One region of the Achromobacter xylosoxidans genome, then DNA from elsewhere that is predicted to be linked to it. Evidence: riboswitches for the same ligand, from Rfam matches in the RefSeq annotation. Region 1 holds a riboswitch; the other holds the start of a gene.
The links. A riboswitch is a leader RNA that binds a small molecule or an ion and turns the genes downstream of it on or off. The one in region 1 is predicted to bind glycine.

Region 1 (7,719 bases):
CCGCCATCGCCGAGCAGATGGGCTACAAGCGCGAACTGGAAATCGCCTCGGAGTCGCTGCGCAAGATGCACAAGCGGGGCATCCGCATCCTGCCCGGCGGCGACTACGGCTTTGCCTGGATGCCGCACGGCACCAACGCCCGCGACCTGCAATACTTCGTGGACTACATCGGCATGACCCCGACCGAAGCGCTGGTGTCCGCCACTCGGCTGGGCGGCGAGATCATGCAACGACCGCAGGAATTGGGCATGCTGCGTCCCGGCTATCTGGCGGACGTGGTCATGGTCGACGGGGATCCGCTGAAGGATCTGTCGCTGCTGGTGGATCCGGAGAGGATCTTGCTGGTTGTGAAGGATGGGGAGGTGTGCAAGGACAGTCTCCGGCACGATGCGGACGCGGAACTGCTGACTGCCGAAGACAGGGATGCGGCCTTAGTACATTGACCGACGCGGCGTTACACACACAAGGAGTTGGAGCGCGCAGCGTCGGGACCTGAGCATTCGTAGCGAGCTTGCATTATTGAGCTTGCAGATCAATTTCCGCGAACAGATTCACCACGGGCGGAAGAAATGCAATCGGGAGTGTCATTCCTCGGCATCTTTGTCCATTGCTTCAAATTGGGCAAAGACGTGGCCCGCAGGAATGACGTTTCCCTGCGATATTTCGCGCCGGCCTCGATCGATTAGCTTGAGCAGGGCATAGGCTTCCGCCTTATCCCCGCTGCGATTGCAGTATGGAATCGCCTGGTCTTGATGCGAGCGTTTCACGGCATGGGCCTCCAGTGCAAGTACCGACAGGTGCAACTGTAGACTGGAGTTCACTTATCCGCCGGCTTTTCTCCCATTATTCGGACAGAAAGTAGGCGAAGCGGTACGAGCAAACCTGGTTGCATCAATGCTGGGTTTGCTCGCCTCAACTCAAGCCTCTCCCACCCCCTCCCTCACGCTAGCCGCCAGCATCTGCGCCGTCGCCGCCGACAAGGTCCAGCCCAGATGCCCATGCCCCGTGTTGTAGAACACGCCGGGCCGCCTGCCCGGACCCACGCGGGGCATCATGCTCGGGGTCATGGGGCGCAGCCCGCACCACGGCACCACGCGCGAAGTTCGGATGCCGGGGAAGTGCTTGCGGGTCCAGTCCACCAGCGGCTGCACGCGTTCGGCGCGGATGTCCATGTTGAAGCCGTTGAACTCGGCCGTGCCGGCCACGCGGAAGCGGTCGCCGAGGCGGCTGGTGACGATCTTGGCGGCTTCGTCCAGCAGGCTGACGTGCGGTGCGGCCGCCTGGCTGGCGGCGTCGTCCAGGTGCACGCTGATGGAATAGCCCTTGACCGGGTAGATGTTGAGCGTGTCGCCCAGCTGCCTGGCGAACTGCCGGCTGACGGCGCCGGCGCAGACGACGATGGCGTCGGCCTCGTGCTGCTCGCGGCGCGCGCCGCCCTCGCGCGCGACGTCGAGCACGTAGGGCGCGCCGTCCACGCTGATGTTGCGGATGTCGGCGTCCTGCGCGAAGCGCACGCCGCGGCGCTCGCAGGCGCGGGCCAGGCCGCTGGTGAACTTGTGGATGTCGCCGGTGGCGTCCGAGGGCGTGTAGAAGCCGCCATGGCAAGGGGTTTGCAGCGTGGGTTCGATGCTGCGCGCTTCCTCGGGCGACACCGCGTAGCGCTCCAGCCCGCCTTCCTGCAGCAGCGCATTGGCGCGGCGCGCGGTCTCGAAGCTGGTGGCGTCGTGGTAGATATGCAGGATGCCGCGGCGCTCCAGGTCGAAATCTATGCCTTCTTCTTCCGCCATGGCGTACAGGTGCTGGCGCGCGGCAATGGCAAGCCGCGTGGTCTCGATGGTGTTGCGGCGGTAGTTGCGGATCTGTCCGATGAACTGCGCCAGCCAGGAGTACTTGTGCCAGCTGAAGCGGGGATTGAGCAGCAGCGGCGCGTTGTGGCGGCCGAGCCAGCGCAGGCCTTTCATGATGGTGGCGGTGCTGTTCCAGACCTCGGCGTTGCTGGCCGACAACTGGCCGCCGTTGGCGTAGGAAGTCTCCATGGCCGGATAGCGCTGGCGGTCGTAGACGGTGACGTGGTATCCCAGTTTGCTCAGGGCATAGGCGGACGTGACGCCGGTGATACCGGCGCCAATGATGGCGATGCGGGGCATGATGGCTCCAGATTGAGTGGCCGCGGCCACCCGGCCGCAGCACCCCATCTGTCTCTGTACCTGAGAGCTTCACCCGCGGCGCAGGCGGCGGCGGGTTCCCCTTCGGTGGGCGCAATCCGCGCCTCTCTCCAGATTGTCTAGACCGCGCAGTCCTGTTTGCCTGAGAGTTTCCGGGGCGGTTGCTCCGTCGGCGCCTGCCGCGGGGGCAGGTCTCTTCTGCGGGGTTTTGGATCGACGAGGCGAGGATAGCCAAAATCCCCCAAAATGAGACCAAGGGTTAGTACCAATAAGGCGCCGCGCCGCGTTACGATGCTTGCGCGCCGCCGTCGCGGCGCCACCGATCCGACACGACAGGGAATGACGAGAATGCGCTTGAACAGCATGCTGCGCACGGGATTGTTTACGCTGATGGCCGCAGGCTGCGGGCTGGCGCAGGCCGGACAGGCGGAGACCGACAGCAAGGTCGACGAGGCGGTCCAGGCCGTCATGCGCGAACATGGCATTGCGGGAATGTCGATCGCCGTGACCCGCAACGGGACGCAACATTTCTACAACTATGGCGTGGCATCCAGGCAAACCGGCAGGCGGGCCGACAGCGACACGCTGTACGAGATCGGCTCCATCAGCAAGACCTACACGGCAACCCTGGCAACCTACGCACAGGCGCGCGGCCGCCTGGCGCTGAGCGACAGCCCGGCCAAGTATCTGCCCGAGCTCGCCGGCAGCGACTTCGCCAAACTGAGCCTGATCAACCTGGGGACGCACACGACCGGCGGCTTTCCCTTGCAGGTGCCCGACGCGGTCACGAACCAGGCGCAGATGATGGCTTACCTCAAGGCCTGGAAGCCCGAGCATGCCGCTGGCACGTATCGCACCTACGCCAACCCCAGCATCGGCATGCTGGGCGTGGTTGCGGCCAAGAGCCTGAACCGGCCGTTCAAGGCGGCCATGGAGCGGGACCTGTTTCCCAAGCTGGGCCTGACCAGCACCTACATCGACGTGCCGGCCGCCAGGATGGCGGACTACGCGCAGGGCTACAACAAGCAGGATGCGCCCGTGCGCGTGAATCCGGGCGTGCTGGCCGACGAAGCCTATGGCGTGAAGACCAGCGCGCGCGACCTGATCCGCTTCGTCGACGCGAACATGGGCTTGAACCTCGCGGATGCCGAACTGCGCGGCGCGATTGCGCAGACGCACGTCGGCTATTACCAGCTGGGCGACATGACCCAGGACCTGGCCTGGGAGCAATTGCGCTATCCGGCGACGCTGGACGCGTTGCTGACGGCCAATGCCGGCAACTACAACAGCCAGAGCCAGCCCGTGACCGCATTGAACCCGCCGCTGCCGCCGCAGGAGGCCGTGTGGATCAACAAGACGGGTTCGACCAACGGCTTCGGCGGCTATGTGGCATTCGTGCCGTCGAAGAAGCTGGGCATCGTGATACTGGCCAACCGCAACTATCCGAACGAGGCCAGGGTCCGGCTGGCGTACCGGATCCTGGGCGAATTGGAAAAGTAGGCGCGCAGGCCGGCGCGCTATCGCGCGGGCGGCTGCCTTGCCGCGTTGTGGCGGGGCAACAGGTCCATCACTTCCAGACGCTTGCACAATTGCGCCAGCCGCTCCATCTTGTAGGCATTTACGTCCATGCCGGCGTAGTCATAGAAGCCCTGGCCGTCGCGCAGCCCGTTGCGCCCTTGTTCCATGTTGCTGGCGATGACGGCAGGCGAGGCGAAGCGCGGATCGATGGCATCGGCGAGGTAGCGCGAGGCGTAGTAGAGGATGTCGCCGCCGCCCCAGTCGATGAACTCCAGCAGCCCCAGAACCGAAAACCGCAGGCCGAAGCCCAGGCGCACGGCCGTGTCGATGTCTTCGGCGCTGGCCACGCCTTCCTCCACCATGCGGGCCGCTTCGTTCATGGCCAGGGCCTGGATGCGGGGCACGATGTAGCCGGCAGCGGGGGCGCACTGCACGGGCTTCTTGCCCGCCAGGCGCAGCGCTGCCAGCAGCCCTTGCGTCGCGGCCTCGCTGGTCTGGGGGCCGCGGCTCACTTCCACCAGCGGTATCAGGTAGGCGGGGTTGAGCCAGTGCGCGTTCAGGAAGCGCTGCGGACCTTGCACCAGCTCCGCCAGTTCGGTGACCAGAAAGGTGGACGTGGTGGACGCGATGATGCTGTCCGGCGCGCAGGCCGCTCCCAACCACAGAAAGGCATCGCGCTTGGCGTCCAGGCGTTCAGGCACGGCTTCGAACACCACGCGCGCCTGCCGCAGATCTGCTTCGGCATCCTCGCGCGTGCATAGGCGGATGCGCGCCAGCGCCACCTCTGCCTGCGCGGCATCGAGCAAGCCCAGCCTGCACAGGATGCCGAGTTCGCGGCGCAGATCGTCCCGCACGCGTGCGAAGTAATCGGCCTGCTCGGCGGGCGGGCGCGGCTTGATGTCTATCAGCGTGACGTCCAGTCCGGCATGGATGTATGACAGCGTGATGCCCACGCCCATGCGGCCGGCGCCGATTACGCAGAGTCTTTCGTTCATGGCTTGCATCTCCGTGTCAGCAGCCTTTGGCCAGAAGCTGGCGCATGTCCGCGCGCGACAGGCGGTCCAGGCCCAGGCGTTCGAACGTGCGTCCTTCGGCGTAAAGGTCGCGTCCCGTGACCGCGCTGGCCAGGCTCAGCAGGCCTTGTGCGACAGGCGTCGGCACGCCCGCCCAGCGGCCGGCGGACACCAGGAATGACAGGCCAAGCCGCGTGTCCTCCAGCATGTAGCGGTGCGTGTGCAGGTCTATGTCCTCGCGCCAGTCGCCGCTGTCGGTGAGCCTGCCATGGGCGCCGCGGCCGTACATCCATTCATCGCCTTCGGCGGCATAGTGGTCGGCCAACGGGAAGTGCGGCGCGGCATAGCCCAGGGCCACGCGGATGGCGATGCGCTCCGCGTCCAGCGCGTCGGTCACGCGCCGTATGGAGGCCTGGGTGCCTTCGTTGTGGATGTCCCATTTGTCGAAGTGTTCCAGCGGCCCTGCATTCATCATGATGAGCGGCGGATGGATGATGGGGCCGGCGTTCATCAGCGCGCCCGAAAGCCCGTCCTCTATCGGTTCGATGCTGGGGTAGGCGCGATGGATCACGGCCAGCGCCTGCTCCGACAGCCGTCGCGGAAAGACGCCGGTGGGCAGGCGGGTGGCGTAGCCGCTGATCACGACTTTTTCGCCATGTTTGCGGGCCAGGTAGGGCAGGGTGCCGGTCTCGGCGAAGGCCGTGTTCGCGGCATTTCCTGCTTCTTTCATGGCGCGGGCGAAGACGTAGCAGCCGAAGGTGCCCGGCGGCAGGAACACAACCTGGCCGTCGCGCAGCAGCGGCGCCAATTCCCGGGCCAGCGCTTCGTGGGTGGTGGAAGGCAGGGGAATGACCAGCAGCTCCGCATTCTCCACGGCAGTGGCCAGGTCGCGCACCAGCTGCAACTGGCGGGGGCCGTCGCCCAGCGGAATCTGGCGGCTGCCGCGATAGTCGGTGACCGTCAGCGCGGCCGCATCCCGCAAGTCCTGGAAGGCCGTCCAGTCCCGGCGCCACCAGCGCACGTGATGGCCTTTCTCGAACAGCTCGGCCGCTGCCGCGTAGCAGCCGTGGCCGCCGCCTATGACGCTGATTCTCATGGTCAAGCTCCGTCTGATGGAGCCTTGATCCTAGCGGCGGCGCGCTGGCGGGGCTGCGCCGAACGCGCAAGCGGCGTTCCGATCCGGCAAGCGAATCCTGGCGCTGCCGTGCAACGCCTAATGCCTAATGCCTAATGCCTGCTTTGGCGCAGGGTGTCCGACGGCAGGCAGCCGTAGCGCTTGCGATAGTGGGTGGCGAAATGCCCGAAGCTGGAAATGCCGTGCCGCAGCAGGATGTCGGTGACGCTGTCGCCTTCGCCGGCTTGCGCAAGCGCCGCGTGCACCTGGGCCAGCCGCTGGTTGCGCACGTAGTCGCTGGGACTCTGCTTCAGGAACTGCGAGAAGCCGTTTTGCAGCGTGCGCACGGAGACGCCGCAGTGGGCCGCCAGGTCCGTCAGCGATAGCGGCTGGTCCAGATGGCTTTCTATGTAATCGCGCGCGCGCCGCACATGCAGGGGCAGCGGTTGGCGGCGGTCTGCCTGCAAGGCCTCGGAGTAGTTGTGCGGCAGCTGGGTCAGCAGCAGCGTCAGCAGGTAGTCTGAAAAGCCGGCGGCCAGCGTTTGCGTGACGCCTTCGATGGCGGGATGGCGGTACAGCCGGCACAGATAGTCCAGCGTTTCGCGCACTGCCACCGGTCCGGGCGCGTCGGCATCCATTTGCAGGTCGAACACCAGCGCCTGTTTGGCGGGGCGCTCGAGCAGCCGCTGCAGCTGGCGTTCCAGCGCCTCGCGCTCGATGCGCAGGATCAGGTTGCGGCAGTCGCGGCCGATGCGGATCACGCTGCGCTCGGACGGCGAGGAAATGGTCAGGCTGCCCGCGTTCATCGACGCGCTGCGCTTGCCCAGCGTGATCAGCCCGGAGCCTTGCAGCGTGATGCGGATCAGGTAGTAGCTGGCGATGTCGCCGGCGTCGATCTCGACTTCCGCGCCATAGTGCAGGTCGAACAAGGCTGCGTTGCCGAAGAAGACGCCGTACAGGCGCGATTGCAGGGGTTTTCCCGGGGGAACGCACATGCGGTGCGACCATAGGTGCTGGCTGACCTGGTCCTTGATCTCGGCGATGTTGCCCGAGTCCAGCAAGCAATGGCGGTCCAGCGGATTGGTGTCGTTGAACATGCTTTCCTGCGCAGCGGGAACAGTCCTTGCGTCAGGCGTATAGAGGCTGGCTGCGCAAAGACCTACAAAAGATGGGCCTGCAAGCAAGTGAGACACAACCCGGCCCTTGGGCATGGGCAGATCTCACCACCATACAAGGGAAACAAACCATGACTGACGGCAGCCCGCGGCACGGATCAAAACCTAGCTACGCCTACGAGTGGTACGTCGTGGTGATATGCATGCTAGCGTACATATTTTCCTTCGTCGACAGGCAGATCCTGGCGCTGATGATCGAACCCATCAAGCACGACCTGCAGCTGTCCGACACGCAATTCAGCTTGCTGCACGGGCTGGCGTTTTCCTTGTTCTACGCCTTCATGGGCATACCGATAGCCTTGCTGGCGGATCGCTATTCGCGGCCCCGGATCATCGCGATCGGCGTGGCGTTCTGGAGCCTGGCCACGGCGGCCTGTGGCCTTTCGCGCAATTTCGCGCAGATGTTTCTCGCGCGGATCGGCGTGGGCGTGGGCGAGGCGGCGCTCTCGCCTGCCACGTACTCCATGCTCAGCGACATGTTCCCGCGCGAGAAGCTGGGGCGCGCCGTCGGCATCTATTCGATCGGCTCGTTCATCGGCGGCGGCATGGCGTTCCTGATCGGCGGCTACGTCATCAACCTGCTCAAGAGCGTGGATACGGTTGCCTTGCCGTGGATAGGCGCAATGCGGCCCTGGCAGGTGACCTTCTTCATTGTGGGATTGCCTGGCCTGCTGATTGCGCTGCTGATCCTGCTGACGGTGCGCGATCCGCAGCGGCTGGGCTTGCGGCGCAAT
Region 2 (7,719 bases), 1.5 Mb from region 1:
ATACCGCTGGACCCGCGCCTACCTGGACGACAAGAACCGGGCCGTGCTGCAGATGGACATGAACTCGGAAGGCGGCATCGGCAAGGAAAACCTGCAGATCATGCTCAACACGTTCTTCAGCATCGCGGAAGACTTCTCGGTGGCCAGCAAGGCCGCGCCGGCGAAGTAAGCCTCGGCTGACGCAAGACAAAAAAATCCCCCATCTTTCGGATGGGGGATTTTTTTTGCCTAGGGGCCCGGCTCGCGCCGGGACTCGCGGCCCACGCTCAGGCGTAGGCTTCGATCGGCAAGCAGGCGCAGACCAGGTTACGGTCGCCGTAGGCGTTATCCACGCGGGCAACCGGCGGCCAGTACTTGGCGTCGCGCAGCGAAGCCACCGGGTAAGCGGCCTGCTGGCGCGGGTAGTCGTGCAGCCATTCCTCGGCCAGCAGCATCTGCGCGGTGTGCGGCGCGTTCTTCAGGACGTTATCCTCGGCATCGCGCTCGCCGCGCTCGACCTGGGCGATTTCTTCGCGGATCGAGATCATCGCGTCGATGAAGCGGTCCAGTTCGGCAACGCCTTCCGATTCGGTCGGCTCGACCATCAGCGTGCCGGCAACCGGGAAGCTCATGGTGGGCGCATGGAAGCCGTAGTCCATCAGGCGCTTGGCGATGTCTTCGGCGCTGATGCCGCTGGTTTCCTTGAGCGGACGCACATCGAGGATGCACTCGTGCGCCACGCGGCCATTGCGGCCCGCATACAGGACCGGATAGTGGTCGCGCAGGCGGGTCGCGATGTAGTTGGCGTTGAGGATGGCGACTTCGGTGGCGCGGCGCAGGCCGTCGGCGCCCATCAGCGAGATGTACACGAACGGAATCGGCAGGATGCCGGCCGAGCCGAACGGCGCGGCCGACACCGGGCCGACCTTGGCGTCGCCGGGCAGCTTGCCCTGCTCGTTCACCACGCCCGGCAGGTACGGCGCCAGGTGCGCGCGCACCGCCACGGGACCCACGCCGGGGCCGCCGCCGCCGTGCGGAATGCAGAAGGTCTTGTGCAGGTTCAGGTGGGACACGTCCGAACCGAACTTGCCCGGCTGGGCCACGCCCACCATCGCGTTCATGTTGGCGCCGTCCAGGTAGACCTGGCCGCCGGCCTGGTGCACCAGATCGCAGATCTCGGTGACGGCTTCCTCGAACACGCCATGGGTCGACGGATACGTGATCATCAAAGCGGCCAGCTTGTCGCCGACCTGTTCGATCTTGGCGCGCAGATCAACCAGATCGACGTTGCCGTTGGCGTCCGACGCCACCACCACCACGTCCATGCCGGCCAGTTGCGCCGAGGCCGGGTTGGTGCCGTGCGCCGACGACGGGATCAGGCAGATGTTGCGCTGATGCTGGCCGTTGGCCTGATGGTAGCCGCGGATCGCCAGAAGGCCCGCGTACTCGCCCTGCGCGCCCGAGTTGGGCTGCAGGCTGATGTTGTCGTAGCCGGTGATCTCGCACAGCGCGGCCGACAGGCGGTCGATCAGTTCGTTGTAGCCCTGGCTTTGCGAAGCCGGCGCGAACGGGTGGATCAGCGCGAACTCGGGCCAGGTGATGGGGATCATCTCGGCGGTCGCGTTGAGCTTCATGGTGCACGAGCCCAGCGGGATCATGGTGCGATCCAGCGCCAGATCCTTGTCGGCCAGCTTGCGCAGGTAGCGCAGCATGTCGGTTTCCGACTGCACGCTGGAGAACACCGGGTGCGTCAGGATCGCGCTTTCGCGCGCCACGCCGGCGGGGATGCCACTGGCGGCGGCCGCGTCCAGGGCGTCGATGTCGAGCTCGACGTCGTCACGTTCCAGGCCGGCGGCGAAGACATTGACCAGCGCCTGCAGGTCGGCCACGGTCACGGTCTCGTCCAGCGACACCGCCAGGCGGGCGCCGTCGACGCGGCGCAGGTTGATGTGCGCACAATCGGCGGCGGTCAGGATGGCCGGCGTCGCCGCGCCGGTTTCCAGCAGCAGCGTATCGAAGAAGGTGTCGTTGACGACGTTCACGCCCAGCTTGACCAGCTCGGCGCGCAGGATGGCGGTGCTGCGCTGCACGCGCTCGGCGATGCGGCGGATGCCGGCCGGACCGTGCCACACGGCGTACATGCCGGCCATCACGGCCAGCAGCACTTGTGCGGTGCAGATGTTGGAGGTGGCTTTTTCGCGGCGGATGTGCTGTTCGCGCGTCTGCAGCGCCAGCCGCATGGCCGGGTTGCCCTGCGCGTCCTTGGACACGCCGACCAGGCGGCCAGCCATGTTGCGCTTGAAGGCGTCCTTGCAGGCCATGAAGCCGGCATGCGGGCCGCCGAAGCCGAACGGCACGCCGAAACGCTGGGCCGAACCGATGGCGATATCCGCGCCCCATTCGCCGGGCGCGGCCAGCAAGGCCAGCGCCAGCAGGTCGGTGGCGACGGCCACGATGGCGCCTTGCGCATGCGCGGCTTCAGCCAGCTTGCGGTAGTCGGCGACGGAGCCGGTGCTGTGCGGGTATTGCAGCAGCACGCCGAAGCACTCGGGCAGGCCTTCGGCCTCGTCGCCGATGGTGATTTCAATGTCCAGGCCTTCGGCGCGCGTGCGCACGACTTCGATGGTCTGGGGATGCACGTGGCGCGAAATGAAGAACACCGGGCTCTTCGACTTGGCGCTGCGGCGTGCCAGCGTCATCGCTTCGGCGGCGGCGGTGCTTTCGTCCAGCAGCGAGGCGTTGGAGATGTCCAGCCCGGTCAGGTCGGCGACCATGGTCTGGTAGTTCAGGAGGGCTTCGAGGCGACCCTGCGAGATCTCGGGCTGGTAAGGCGTGTAGGCCGTGTACCAGGCAGGATTCTCAAGAATGTTGCGCAACACCACGTTGGGCGTCTGCGTGCCGTAATACCCCTGGCCGATGTAGCTGCGGTAGACCTTGTTGCGGCCGGCGATCTGCTTCAGTTCGGCCAGCACGTCGGTTTCGCTGCGCGAGGCGGGCAGCGCCAGCGGGGCCTGGCTGCGGATCTTGGGCGGCACGACTTCTTCGATCAGGGCGTCCAGGCTGGCGCTGCCGATGACGGCAAGCATGGCGGCCTGGTCGGCGTCGGAAGGGCCGATGTGGCGGGGAATGAAGTCGGTGTGGGTGTCTAGGGCGCGCGACATGGAGAGGTCTCGGGATAGCGGGTGTCGTCGGAGGACGGACGGTATTGCATCTTGCGGAACGGGCGCGTGGCTGGCGCCTGCGCGCCCGTTCCGGCCAGGCGGCTTAGCCGTTGGCGACGGCTTCGTAGCCGGCGGCGTCGAGCAGCTTGTCGGCGTCGGCGGCGTTGACCGGCTTGATCTTGAAGATCCAGGCGGTGAAGGCCGATTCGTTGATCAGGTTGGGATTGTTTTCCAGCTCTTCGTTGAACGCGACGATTTCGCCGGCCACGGGAGCGTAGATGTCCGAAGCGGCCTTGACCGATTCGACCACGCCAGCGGTTTCACCGGCGTTCAGCTTGGCGCCGACCTTCACGTCGCCAACGAAGACCAGGTCGCCCAATTGATCCTGGGCGGTATCGGTGATGCCGACGACGAACACGTCGCCTTCGGCTTTGACCCATTCATGGGACTCGGTGTACTTGCGATCGGTGGGCAGACTCATGGGAACTCCTGAGGGAATGCGGGTAGATGAATGGTGTTGCGCGCCTCGCGCGGGCGGCCGTCGCCCCAGGGGCCGGCGGCTCGCGCGAAGCTTCGAGTTTACGAGTGTTCGACCGCTTTGCCGTTACGCACGAACGGCAATTTGCAAGCCAGGGCGGGCACCCATTTGCCGCGGATGTCGACCTCGACCGTGTCGCCCGGCTTGACGCCTTGCGGCAGGCGGGCAAAGCCGATCGACACGCCCAGCGTCGGCGACATGGTGCCGCTGGTGAGCTCGCCCGTGCCTTCCTTGGTGCGCACGGCCATATGCGCGCGCATCACGCCGCGCTCTTGCAGCTTCAGGCCGATGAAGGTGGCGGGCGTGGCGAACTGTTCCAGCGCGTCGCGGCCGATGAAGCGGCGCTCGGCGTTCTTCAGGGACACGGTCCAGGTCAGGCCGGCCTGGTCGGGCTGGGTCAGCTCGTCCATGTCCTGGCCGTAGAGATTCATGCCGGCTTCCAGGCGCAGCGTGTCGCGCGCGCCCAGGCCGCAGGGACGAACGCCCTGGGCGACCAGGTCGCGCCACAGTTGCACCACGTCGGCGGCGGGCAGCACGATTTCAAAACCGTCCTCGCCGGTGTAGCCGGTACGGGCCACCAAGGTGTCGTCACCCACGCGGGCGGCCACGAAGGGCGTCAGCGGCTCGCTGGCGGCCTGCCAGGCCGGGCGCGCGGCCCAGACCTTGGCGCGGGCGTTCGGGCCTTGCACGGCCACCATGGCCAGGTCGCGGCGCGGGTTGATGGCGACGTCGAACTGGCCGGCCTGCTTGACGCGCTGCATCCAGGCGACGTCCTTGTCGGCCGTGCCGGCATTGACCACGACGCGCCATTCGTCGGCGGCGAAGAAATAGATGATCAGGTCGTCGATCACGCCGCCTTGCGGGTTCAGCATGCAGCTGTACAGCGCCTTGCCGGGCACGGTCAGCTTGGACACGTCGTTGGCGACCAGACGCTGCAGGAAGGCGAACGCGTCCGGACCGGCCACGTCGACGTTCAGCATGTGCGACACGTCGAACATGCCGGCGTCCTGCCGCACCGCGTGGTGCTCTTCCAGTTGCGAACCGTAGGCCAGCGGCATGTCCCAGCCGCCGAAGTCGACCATGCGGGCGCCAGAGGCGATGTGTTCTTCAGCCAGCGGGGTGCGTTTGAGGGTTGCGGACATGCGCGGAAACTCCGGGGCGGCAGTGTTGCCAGGGTTACGGAATGCCAGTGGTGCCAAGCGGGGTGCACTTGTACAACGGCTGAATCTTCCGCCCCTCTGTCCTTTTGCCTGAGAGTTGCCCCGCATGGCGGGTTTGCACCTTCGGCGCCTGGGCTGCTCGCTATGTCCCTAGTTCAGGGGCGGCGCCAGGTCTCTCCAGAGTACTGTTTTGCCGCGTCCGCGCGGTAAAAAAACCGGGACAGGGCAAGCATGGGCGGTATGGGTTACCTGAGCGATTCCGGGCGAATTGCGCCTTCGGCGGCGGCCGGACGTACAGGCCGCTCTCTCCCGCAACATGCGTGACAGCGGCGCAAGCATACAACGAAAGCCGCAGCCAGGGAATGCCTGCGGCGGCCTCAGCCCAGCGCCGTGTCCAACAACATCATCAGCACGAAACCCAGCATCAGCCCGCAGGTCGCGTAGACCTCATGCCCCTTGCGGTGCGATTCGGGGATGATCTCGTGGCTGATCACGAACAGCATGGCGCCCGCGGCAAAACCCAGGCCCCAGGGCAGCAGCGGCTCGGACCAGCCCACCACGGCGGCGCCCAGGACCGCGCCCAGCGGCTCGACCAGGCCGGACAGCATGCCCAGCGCCACGGCAAACGCGCGCTGGTAGCCCGCCGCCAGCAGCGCCACCGCCACCACCAGCCCTTCGGGAATGTCCTGGATAGCAATGCCGGTGGCCAGCGCGGTGCCGCGCATGGCGTCGTTGCCCGCATAGCCCACGCCAATGGCCAGGCCCTCCGGCAGGTTATGCAGGGTGATGGCGAAAACGAACAGCCAGGTACGGCGCAGGCGGTGCGCCTCGATGCCTTCCCGGCCCTTGATGAAATGCTCGTGCGGCAGGGTACGGTCCATGAGCAGCAGCACCGCCGCGCCCAGCAACACGGCAGCGCCTACCGTCAAGCCGGCGCCCCAGGGGCCATAACCCAGGTCGCGACCCGCCGCGATGCCCGGCGCCACCAGCGAAAAGGCGCTGGCGGCCAGCATCACGCCGGCGCCGAAGCCGAACATGCTGTCCTGCATTTTCTGGGGGATGGTCCGGGCGAACAGGATGGGCAAGGTGCCCAGGGCGGTAGCGCCAGCTGCGACCAGTCCGCCCAGAAGGGCATCGCCCACGTGCGGCGCACGCACGTCCAGATAGACCCACAGCTGGTGCAGGCCCAGGCAGGCCACCAATACGGCCAGGGTCCACACGCTGATGCTGGTGGCCGCCGGCCGCACGCGATGACGGCTGAAGGTATTCATGTGCCGCTGCCCTCCTTGCGAGAGATGCGCTCAGCGCTGGGCCGCCGCGTAGCGGCGCGCCACTTCAGGCCAGTTCACGACATTGTAAAAGGCGCCGATGTACTCGGGCCTGCGGTTCTGGTACTTCAGGTAGTAGGCGTGCTCCCACACGTCCAGCCCCAGAATGGGCGAGTTTCCGTGCATCAGGGGGCTGTCCTGGTTGGCGCTGCTTTCCACCACCAGCTTGCCGGCCGGTGTGACCGAAAGCCAGGCCCAACCGCTGCCAAAGCGGGTCAGCGCGGCCTTGGTGAACGCATCGCGGAAGGCGGCCTGCCCGCCCAGCTCGGAGTCAATGGCCGACGCCAACGCGCCATCCGGCTCGCCTCCGCCCTCGGGCGACATGACCGACCAGAACAGGCTGTGGTTCGCGTGGCCGCCGCCATGGTTGCGCACGGCGCCGCGTATGGCTTCGGGCAACTGCTCCAGCCGCGCCACCAGGGACTCGACCGGCTCGTTGGTGACGATGCCCGCGCCTTCCAGCGCGGCGTTCAGGCTGTTGACGTAGGTCTGATGGTGCTTGCTGTAGTGGATCTCCATCGTCATCGCGTCGATGTGGGGTTCCAGGGCGTCGTAGGCATACGGCAGGGGCGGGAGGGTATAGGCCATGCATGTCTCCGTGAGATCCGCCCCCGATTCAGGGCTTGGATCTATATCGAAAACATAAATGATAAGTATTTTTATTTGATATAACAATGGCAGGTTTCCAATACCTGCCATAGCGCCGGCCTATCGGCGCCCTGTCCCGCCTGGGGAAGCTAGAGCGCCTTGCCGCAGGCCACGCCCGAGGCCCAGGCCCACTGGAAGTTGTAGCCGCCCAGCCAGCCCGTGACGTCCACGGCTTCGCCGATGAAATAAAGACCGGCGACGGTCTTGGCCTGCATGGACTTCTGGTCCAGGCCGCGCGTGTCCACGCCGCCGCGCATGACTTCGGCCTTCTTGTAGCCAGCGGTGCCGCTGGGCACCAGGCTCCACTGATGGATGTCCTGCGCCAGCGCGCGCAGGGTCTTGTCCGGCGCGTCGGCCAGGCGCAGCGCCGCCAGGCCCGGCTTGCCGCCCTGCTCCGCCAGGTGCAGCCAGCGGTCAGCCAGGCGCTTGGGCCAGAGGCCCGCCAGCACGGTATGCAGCTGCTGCCGGTTGCCCGACTTCGACGCCAACAGTTCTTCCGCCAGATCGCGGCCAGGCGCCAGATCGATCACGATGGGTTCGCCAGGCTTCCAGTAGCTGGATATCTGCAGAATGGCGGGGCCGGACAGGCCACGATGGGTGAACAGCAGGTCTTCGAGGAACTCGCCGCGCGCCTTGCCCTGCCCCGTGTGCAGATTGACCTCCAGCGCCACGCCGGACAATTCGGACAGGGACCGCCATTGCTCGGCATCGAAGGTCAGCGGCACCAGGGCGGGCCGCGGTTCCACGACCTTCAGGCCGAACTGCCGCGCGATCTTCAGGCCGAAATCGGTGGCGCCCAGTTGGGGAATGGCCATGCCGCCGGTGGCGATCACCAGTTTCGCGGCGCGGATCGGGCCTTGGCTGGTGCGCAGCTCGTAGCCCTGCTCGCCATGGCCGATCTCGGC

Region 2: linked by a shared signal. The riboswitch ahead of gcvT (glycine cleavage system aminomethyltransferase GcvT) and the one ahead of IAG39_RS11525 (D-amino acid dehydrogenase) in region 1 are both predicted to bind glycine.

Annotation. Positions count from the first base shown of each region.
Region 1 covers NZ_CP061008.1:2,450,164-2,457,882, forward strand. The annotation lists gene IAG39_RS11515 (metal-dependent hydrolase family protein) at 1-443, shown strand, start outside; gene IAG39_RS11520 (hypothetical protein) at 585-767, opposite strand; gene IAG39_RS11525 (D-amino acid dehydrogenase) at 918-2,147, opposite strand; glycine riboswitch at 2,192-2,283, opposite strand; glycine riboswitch at 2,285-2,376, opposite strand; gene ampC (class C beta-lactamase) at 2,505-3,665, shown strand; gene IAG39_RS11535 (3-hydroxybutyryl-CoA dehydrogenase) at 3,683-4,678, opposite strand; gene IAG39_RS11540 (NAD/NADP-dependent octopine/nopaline dehydrogenase family protein) at 4,695-5,792, opposite strand; gene IAG39_RS11545 (AraC family transcriptional regulator) at 5,924-6,907, opposite strand; gene IAG39_RS11550 (spinster family MFS transporter) at 7,057-7,719, shown strand, end outside.
Region 2 covers NZ_CP061008.1:951,345-959,063, reverse strand. The annotation lists gene IAG39_RS04405 (DUF945 family protein) at 1-169, shown strand, start outside; gene gcvP (aminomethyl-transferring glycine dehydrogenase) at 267-3,140, opposite strand; gene gcvH (glycine cleavage system protein GcvH) at 3,244-3,621, opposite strand; gene gcvT (glycine cleavage system aminomethyltransferase GcvT) at 3,720-4,820, opposite strand; glycine riboswitch at 4,907-5,029, opposite strand; glycine riboswitch at 5,065-5,160, opposite strand; gene IAG39_RS04385 (ZIP family metal transporter) at 5,216-6,109, opposite strand; gene IAG39_RS04380 (superoxide dismutase) at 6,140-6,754, opposite strand; gene IAG39_RS04375 (NAD(P)/FAD-dependent oxidoreductase) at 6,904-7,719, opposite strand, start outside.